Regions from separate parts of the Sphingobacterium sp. xlx-130 genome, predicted to be linked through region 2. Evidence: riboswitches for the same ligand, from Rfam matches in the RefSeq annotation. Region 2 holds a riboswitch; the other holds the start of a gene.
The links. A riboswitch is a leader RNA that binds a small molecule or an ion and turns the genes downstream of it on or off. The one in region 2 is predicted to bind thiamine pyrophosphate.

Region 1: it holds a riboswitch for thiamine pyrophosphate, as region 2 does, so the genes downstream of both, pnuC (nicotinamide riboside transporter PnuC) here and G7B18_RS14425 (TonB-dependent receptor) in region 2, are expected to answer to the same signal.

Annotation. Positions count from the first base shown of each region.
Region 1 is NZ_WFKN01000006.1:316,248-320,699, reverse strand. It holds gene fabG (3-oxoacyl-[acyl-carrier-protein] reductase) at 1-528, opposite strand, end outside; gene G7B18_RS12800 (malate:quinone oxidoreductase) at 822-2,345, shown strand; TPP riboswitch at 2,351-2,477, shown strand; gene pnuC (nicotinamide riboside transporter PnuC) at 2,519-3,118, shown strand; gene G7B18_RS12790 (acyl-CoA dehydrogenase) at 3,175-4,248, shown strand; gene G7B18_RS12785 (hypothetical protein) at 4,255-4,452, opposite strand, start outside.
Region 2 is NZ_WFKN01000008.1:104,211-108,662, forward strand. It holds gene dtd (D-aminoacyl-tRNA deacylase) at 1-277, opposite strand, end outside; gene G7B18_RS14425 (TonB-dependent receptor) at 404-2,869, opposite strand; TPP riboswitch at 2,924-3,048, opposite strand; gene G7B18_RS14430 (amidohydrolase family protein) at 3,226-4,395, shown strand.

The DNA of each region.
Region 1 (4,452 bases), on a different contig from region 2:
AGAGCCAAGTTCTTTAGCAACAGACTTTGTAAATCCAATAATACCAGCTTTTGAAGCCGCATAATTTGCTTGTCCGGCATTACCCTGTACGCCAACTACCGAAGACATATTAATAAACGACCCTTTTCTATTCTTCATCATTACTTTAGAGGCCGCCTTCGTGATATTAAAGATAGACTTAAGGTTGATGTTTATAACATCGTCCCAGCTTTCTTCGGTCATACGCATTAACAAACCGTCTTTGGTAATCCCTGCGTTATTAACCACGATGTCCAACGTCCCAAATTCGCTCACGATATCATTGATCAGGTTTTCCGCCTCATCAAATTTAGAAGCGTCCGACCGGTACCCTTTTACTTTTGCTCCGAATGCCTGTAATTCATTTTCTAGTGCTAGACCCTTTTCTACAGAAGATAGGTAGGTAAATGCGACATTTGCGCCATGCTGTGCAAAAACTTCAGCAATCTTACGTCCTATTCCTTTTGATGCCCCTGTGACTAAAGCTACTTTTCCTTCAAGTAATTTCATATGTATATAATTATTTCATGAGCTTGGAAGCTCGGTTTATTTTTTCTGTCAAAAGGAATATCCGCAAATTATGATTATTCGAGATGCGTAACCAAATATTACACCGATATTTCATATACAAACTTTTCGTTTTTTACTGTTGAGGCACAAAAATAAGTAAATTTTAAGATAGTACTAAGTTTATTAAATGTTGACGATAATTTTTAATTTTTGAAACTATTCAATTTTGATTTGATAAAAGGTAATGGAAATGAGAGAATTTTGACAAATTCATTCGTGATAAACGAATACGAATGTTAATTTTGCAACAATTTAAACAAGTCATGGGCAAGAAAAAACAAAATACTGAAGTTGACGTCGTTCTGATCGGTGGTGGTATCATGAGTGCTACTCTTGGAACATTAATCAATGAGTTAAATCCAGATATCGATATTGAAATCATCGAGCGTTTGGATATTGTTGCAGCAGAGAGTTCGGATGCATGGAATAATGCTGGTACTGGTCACTCTGCCTTGTGTGAGTTGAATTATACGCCCGAGCAAGCAGATGGATCTGTAAAAGTAGACAAAGCAATAAAGATAGCAGAGCAGTTTGAGGTGTCCAAGCAGTTCTGGGCATATTTGGTAGAGAAAGGAATCGTTAAAAATCCGAGCCACTTTATCCGTAAAGTGCCTCATATGAGTGCTGTGTTTGGAGAGAACGATGTTCGTTTTTTAAAGACTCGATTTGAGACTATGGAAAAAGAAACGCTCTTTAAAGGCATGGAGTACACCGAAGACAAATCTGTGCTTAAAGAATGGATTCCATTGATGATGGAGGGACGTGCTGCCAATGAACCTATGGCTGCCACTAAGATGGATATCGGAACAGATGTAAACTTTGGTGCGCTAACTCGGGATTTGATTGCTTACTTGGATAAAAAGGAAAACATTAGGCTTGCTTTGCAGCAAGAGGTTAAAGACATTGAACGGGAAGATGATGGTCGTTGGGAGATTGAAGTTAAAGATCTCAAAACAGGTGAGAAGCGGGAGATCAAAGCTAAATTTGTATTTATTGGCGCCGGAGGACATTCCTTGTTGCTTTTAGAAAAATCTGGAATTCCAGAAGCAAAAGGATACGGCGGTTTTCCTGTCGGAGGACAATGGCTGCGTTGCAAAAACGAAGAGATAATAAAACAGCATCATGCTAAAGTATATGGTAAAGCGTCTGTAGGGGCTCCTCCAATGTCAGTACCGCATTTGGATACGCGTTATATTGATGGTAAACAGGCATTACTTTTTGGTCCTTATGCTGGATTTTCAACAAAGTTCCTAAAACAGGGCTCGTATTTTGATTTGCCGGCTTCTATAAAACTATCTAATATTAAGCCAATGTTGTCGGCTGGATTAGACAATCTTCCATTGACAAAATATCTGATTACGGAGGTCATGAAAAAGCCAAAGGATAAATTGGATGCTTTGAAACAATTTATGCCTACAGCCCGTATGGAAGACTGGGGGATAGAGAAGGCTGGACAACGTGTACAGGTGATTAAGAAAGACCCGAAACACGGTGGTATATTGGAATTCGGAACTGAAGTAGTCTCTAGTGCAGATGGTTCTATTGCAGCCTTGCTTGGTGCTTCGCCGGGTGCTTCTACTTCCGTAGAAATCATGATTCAACTATTAAAACGTTGCTTTCCGGAACGTGCAAAATCTGATGAATACAGAAAGAAGCTTCGAGAGATGATACCTTCTTGGGGACAGTCTCTTAACAACAATGCCGAATTGTGTGCAGAAATGCGTAAGCACACACATCGTGTATTGAAATTGGATTAGATAATAAAATAATTATGGGGTGCAGGTTCCGTATTCATGCGGAACCGAGCTGAGATTATACCCAATCCTGCGTTCAGTAGGAGGAACCTGATCCAGATAATGCTGGCGTAGGGATTAATTTTGCTCTTCTATCAAAGCATACCCATAAATAGTGTTCTTGATTACATTGTTTAATGGAAAATATTATCGAAAATATTAGTAGTGCATTTCAGCAAACTTCTTGGTTAGAACGATTCTCGGTACTTTGTGGTGTCGCGCAGGTATTGCTTTCTAAAAATAATAAAGTGTCTAATTATTTCTTCGGAATCATGGGCATTATATCGGGTATGTATGTACTGTTTGGAGTTAAATTGTATGCTGAGATTGCCTTAAATATGTATTACCTAGTTATGAGCATCTATGGATGGTGGTATTGGTCTAATAATAAGGATGCGCGAGAACAACCTATCACTAATTGCACAAAGAGAGATTGGAGTATTGTCGCGATAATTAGCGTGCTTGGATTTATTTTATTGTTTTTAGTGCTTGAGCATATTACAGACTCCGATGTTCCCGCTTGGGACGCCTGGGTATCTGCCACTGCTTGGGCCGGGATGTGGCTTTTGGCCAAACGAAAGGTAGAAAATTGGCTGCTACTTAACGTTAGTAACCTGTTTGCGATACCGTTGTTAATACATAAAGAGCTCTATCTTTTTGCAGCCCTTACTACTTTTTTATTTATTGTCGCTATCTTCGGCTATTTTAATTGGCGAAAGCTCATGAAGTTTTCGTAAACGAAGGGCTACTCGTAAGTGTAATAGAATCTGCTACGAATTTAATATTTAAAAAAATGATGATCTGTGAAAATGCTATACAGGTGATAAGAGATAATCAGTTGGCATCTATAGAAGCGAAGACTTTGGTAGACGGTCAACTCGGCTTGATCTACGAAAATAACTGGTTTAATATATGGGTGCCTACTTCCCTGGGTGGATTGGAACTGAATTTACAAGATGGTTTGACATTATTGGAAGAACTAGCTTATTGGGATGGTGGTATGGCTTGGACGGTGACGCTATGTGCTGGAGCAAATATGTTTGCGGGGTACTTGAACAAAGGACTGACCACAAAAATATTTGCAGATCCAAAGGTTTGTTTTGGTGGTTCGGGACGTGCTTCGGGAAGAGCTGTGTGGGACGGCGAGTACTTTACACTTACTGGGTTTTGGCGCTTTGCAACTGGTGCGCCTCATTTAAGCCATTTTACATTAAATAGCTTTGTTTTTGATGGTGAAGAGCCAAGACTGGATGATTTGGGAGAACAGGTTGTATTTTCATTCCTAGTACCGCGGGACAAAGTACTTGTACATTATGATTGGGATTCGTTCGGTTTGGCTTGCACCGCAAGCCATAGCTTCTCGTTGGACCATGTTGCTATAGAGCCGAATTATGCATTTCAGATCAAACCTGAGCATCGTACAGTAGATACAGCATTGTATCGGATTCCTTTTATGCCTTTTGCAGAGTTGACACTTCTTGTCAACTACTTAGGAATGTATAGAAGGTATCTGGATTTGGTCGAAAAGTACTTTTTCGAAAAATCTAAAGTAGAGAGTTGGCTATCAAAACATGGAAAAGAGTATTTTAGAAACATAGACACCCTTAGGCTTCAGCTTGAATCAGATAGAAATAAAATAAGTCTACTCGCTGATCTATTATGGCGCGGATCTAAGCAATCAACGATAACAACAACACTTTTAGAGGATATAGCTTGTTCATCTAGACAGATGGTAAAAGACATTCGGGAAGAAACGACACGTTTGTTCCCATTGTTGGGCATTAGTGCGGCACAAAACGGCACAGAGCTAAATACGATTTTTAGAAATATATTTACAGCGACACAGCATAGCCTTTTGAACATTTAACCGTCACTAGCAGTCAAACTGCATAATGCCTTCATAGGCTTGTGGACTACCAGATAATATGATGAGTAGACGCATCTCTTCATAATCCCTCGGGCTGGAAAAGATAAAGTCTAATTGTTTATCCCTGTCCAGGTCTCCAATAAATTTTAATTCGGTGGCCGTATCGTTATAAGATGTTTGGTTGATTAACGTACGAATGAGTTT
Region 2 (4,452 bases):
AAGACGGGCGGTTTCCTTTCTTAGTCTGTGCAAATAGCGTGAATTGAGATACAAGAAGAATATTTCCTTCGATATCTTGTATGGATTTATTCATCAGTCCCTGCTCGTCACCGAATATACGTAGGTTAACCAATTTTTGCGAAAGCCATTCCATATCCTGTTGACTATCTTCATCTTCAATACCTATCAATACCAATAAGCCATTACCTATCACTCCGGTCACTTGTTCGTCTACGGTGCACGAGGCTTGTGTCACCCGTTGTATTACTGCTCGCATGGTTCAAAGTAAAAATTAAAAAGTGAAAAGTGGAAATTATTCTTGTTGGAAAAGAAGATCCCACTGTAGCACATCATTCTGTGTACAGCGGGATATAATTTGTTGAAGGTTAGTAAACCTGTTTTTCTAAAAACGAATGTTTAAGCCTAGCATAAAATTAGTGGTTGCCTGTGGGTAGTAGAAATTGTAGTAATCCCGTTCGGCTCTGTTTTCAAATTTCTGTCCCCCAGTGTAGCCATTTGTTGTATACTTCGCGTTGAAGATGTTATTAATCATGAGGTTGCATCCGATTTCTTTAAGTCCTAAGGCCGAGAATGTATAGTTTGCCAAGAAATTGTTTACAAAAGAAGGGTCAATGGATCTTTCCTCTGCTGAAGTATTGTCTAGGTATAGACGTGATACATATTTAGACAATAAACTGAAAGAAAGCCTGTCAACCGGAGTGTACGTAAAACTATTAGAAAGAATAGTCGACGCAGATTTCGCAATTTTCGTGCTTCCTAAATTGCGCGAGTCTTCTCTTAGGTAGTTCCAGTGGGTGTCGTTATCATAAACCTGATAATATTCGACAAAGTCGTATATTTTATTGTCGCTCAGCGCAGCTGTTGCTGACCAGGTGAGTGTGCTACTGACCCTCCATGAAGCATCAAGCTCTAATCCGATACGGTGACTTTCAGGGATGTTCATACGTAACTCAGCTCCTGTATCATTCAATGTTCCGGTTGGGATCAGCTGATCTTTGTACAGCATTGCATACACATTTGTCCCTATGTTAAACCCTTCGCTACGGAAGCGATAGCCTAGCTCGATATCTTGCATGCGTTCCGGCTTCGGGAACTCGTTTCTAGGATTTTCTACATAATCTTTACGTACAGGTTCCTTGCTTGCATATGCGTAAGATGCATAAATGTTTGAGTTGCCGTTAAGGAAATAGGTGGCGCCTACTTTAGGGTTTACAAAGTTTAATTTGTCGTTGAAATCCAGATCTTTGATTTTGTCGTCATCGCCTTTTACGGTATAATTTACGTTGCGGTACTGTACATCAAAATTGAAAAGCCATTTGTCTATTTTATAGTCGGCTTTAACGTACATATTAAAATCGTACTTTTGTGCATCATTCAGGTAGTATTTGCTGCCGGGGTTAGGATTGGCATTGAATTCGTCCCAAATGACCTTGCCGTAATGATCTCCTTTGTACTGATTGTACCCCCCACCAAAAATGAAGTTCCATTTATCGGAAGCTCTATAGTCAAAGGAGTAAATGAGTCCATAAAAATGGTTGTCCAGCCAACGCTGACGGATAAGGTCTGATTTCTTGATGATTTCCTGTCCGACGGTAACATCAGGTATCCCATATTTTACGAGTTTATCTTTTGTGCGATACTCTTCGTAATAGCCTGCACCACGGGTGTAGTGTAAAGCGGAGTTGAATTTCAACTTTTCACTAATAACGTTGGTGTACTGCAGATGGCTATGCGTCTGCGTGTAGTTGTCGGTTTGATTGTCGTATGTGTAGTAGTTGTACTTTCTATCTGCATTTAGCAGACGGTCGTATTCTGGACCATCATATAATCCAAAAGCTTCATTTGCATATTTGATAAGAAGATCTTTATCGCCAGTCAGGAGGGGTTCGGGGGTTCCGTACCATGCCTGATAGGTTTTCTCTTTACCCGTGAAGACTGTGGCCTTCAAGGTATGTTTGTTGGTGTATAGTCCCGCGTCGACATAGAGCGATCTTAGATTTGACGATGCGCGATCAACGTATCCATCGGATACGATCCGTGATAAGCGGGTGTTTATAGCGAACTTGTTGCTCATCAGACCAGTTCCACCTTTAATGGTGTTTTTCCAAGAATTGTATGAGCCGAAGGAATTGTTTAATTCGGCGTAGGGTTTTTCTTCTAGTACATCAGTCTGGATGTTTAAAGAGGCACCGAAGGCACCGGCGCCATTTGTGGAAGTACCTATACCCCGTTGTATCTGTATGCTTTCTGTACTGGAGGCAAAGTCAGGTAAGTTGACAAAAAATGAGCCCATACTTTCGGCATCATTTAGCGGGATACCATTTAAAGTCACGTTAATGCGTTGGTTGTCAGAGCCTCGGATCGTCATATTAGTATAACCAATCCCTGCGCCAGCATCAGATCCGATAACTACCCCAGGAGTCTGATCGAGTAGGTAAGGAATGTCCTGACCTAGATTTTTCTTCTTAATGTCTTCTTTTGTTAGATTTTTGAAGGTTGTCGCCGAATTTTCCTTGGCACGGGTAGCATAGACCAAGGCTTCATCAGCTTGTATAACAGCGGCTTGAAGCATGATATTGATGCTTCGTTGCCCAGTGGTTAATGGGCCAGTAAAAGACTTGTATCCCAAATAATGGACTTTGATTGTTCGATTGCTTTTCGGACCTATCGTGAATATAGCTATTCCGGATCTGTCGGTTTGTTTGGTGGTGTTGTCCATAGTCACGGTTGCGCCATGTAACAATTGTGCTTGACTGTTTGTCACTGTTACCTTAACATTTTCCTGTGCTATCACAACGATAATGGTAAGTAATCCTAGCAAACCAGTAGCAATAAGATGCTTAATCATAAATGTAAAATAATTTGAGTTAAACCAAACTATTGCAAGGGGTTACAATAGCGATACATTTAACCGCCCTTTCCCTACGCTGGCATTATCCAGATCAGGTGCTCCCGAGAATACTCGAGACGGGTATAATCTCAGCCTTACTTTATGTTCTGATGAACGAGGCACCCCTTTTCGATGGCGCAAACATAGAATATTTTTTTTACAAAACAAAAGTTCATTTTTTTTGTGTAAAATAAATTACTTAATTTGTCAAGAGTATTGGTTTAAAGCAATATTTTGTGTTAAATTTACATTTTCTAAACAGGGTTGCTCTTTACCCCTTAGAAAATACACACACACTAACTATTGGTATATAAATGGTTCATTATTATTCAGCTGATTATGTGATGCCAGTCACGTCCAGCCCTATCAAAAATGGGGTGATTGCAATGGACGAAAATGGTACGGTTTTGGGAATATATGATAATGATTCGGTGCCGAATAATGTAGAAATAGAACGCTTGAAGGGCGTTTTGATTCCTGGTTTTATTAACGCACATTGTCATTTGGAGTTGTCTCATTTGATAGGCAAAATTTCTCAAGAGCAGGGTTTGGTTAAATTTATCACCGAAGTGATGTCAAATCGGGGTGCAGACGATGACGTTGTCCGTGAGGCTATGATAGCTGCAGATCGAGCGATGTACGATAGCGGTATACAAGCGGTGGGCGATCATGTAAATTCGGCTATTTCCGCTAGCGTGAAAGAAGCAAGTAAGATTGCTTATCATACTTTTGTTGAAATATTGGGATTGAATGATGAAGAAGTGAATCGTAAGATTGACGAAGCGCGGGAGCTTGAGTTTCATTTTGATTCTAGTCATGCTTCTATAACACTTCATTCTCCCTATTCTTGTTCTAAGGCACTTTTTAAAGCTTTTAAGAAGTCAGTTTCCGATGACAATATCATTTCAATCCACAATCAGGAGAGTGAAGAGGAAAATAAGCTTTTCCGTTACAAAACTGGGGATTTTTTAGAGTTCTATAAGCAAATCGGTTTTTCTGCAGATGATTTTAAAGCGCAGGCAAGAAATTCGGTACAGACCTACATGTCTTATCTCCCGACGGGCAATAAAATTATCCTCGTACACAATACTTTTACTTCATTAAAAGATTTAGACTTTATCCGCAGAATGGGAAGGGATGTGGTGATGTGTCTCTGTCCAAAGGCTAATCTATATATTGAGGGCACCCTTCCTAAAGTAAGTATTCTTGAACAAAATGGATGTGAGATTGCTATAGGTACGGATAGTTTGGCGTCTAATGATACCCTAGATATATTGGACGAGCTCAAAACATTGCACAAGCATTTTGCTGACCTGGATTTTATCAAAACGATACAGTGGGCGACCATCAATGGAGCAAAGGCATTGTCCTTGGAAGAGAGTTTAGGCTCATTAGAAGTGGGCAAGACTCCCGGTCTGTTACTTGTTAAAAATATGAATCATTTCAAAATGACGGACAAAGTTCAAATAGAACGTATTGCTTAAATAAAATTATTACTTTTGTAGTTAAGAAGCGTCGGCGTATACTTCACCTGAGTAAGG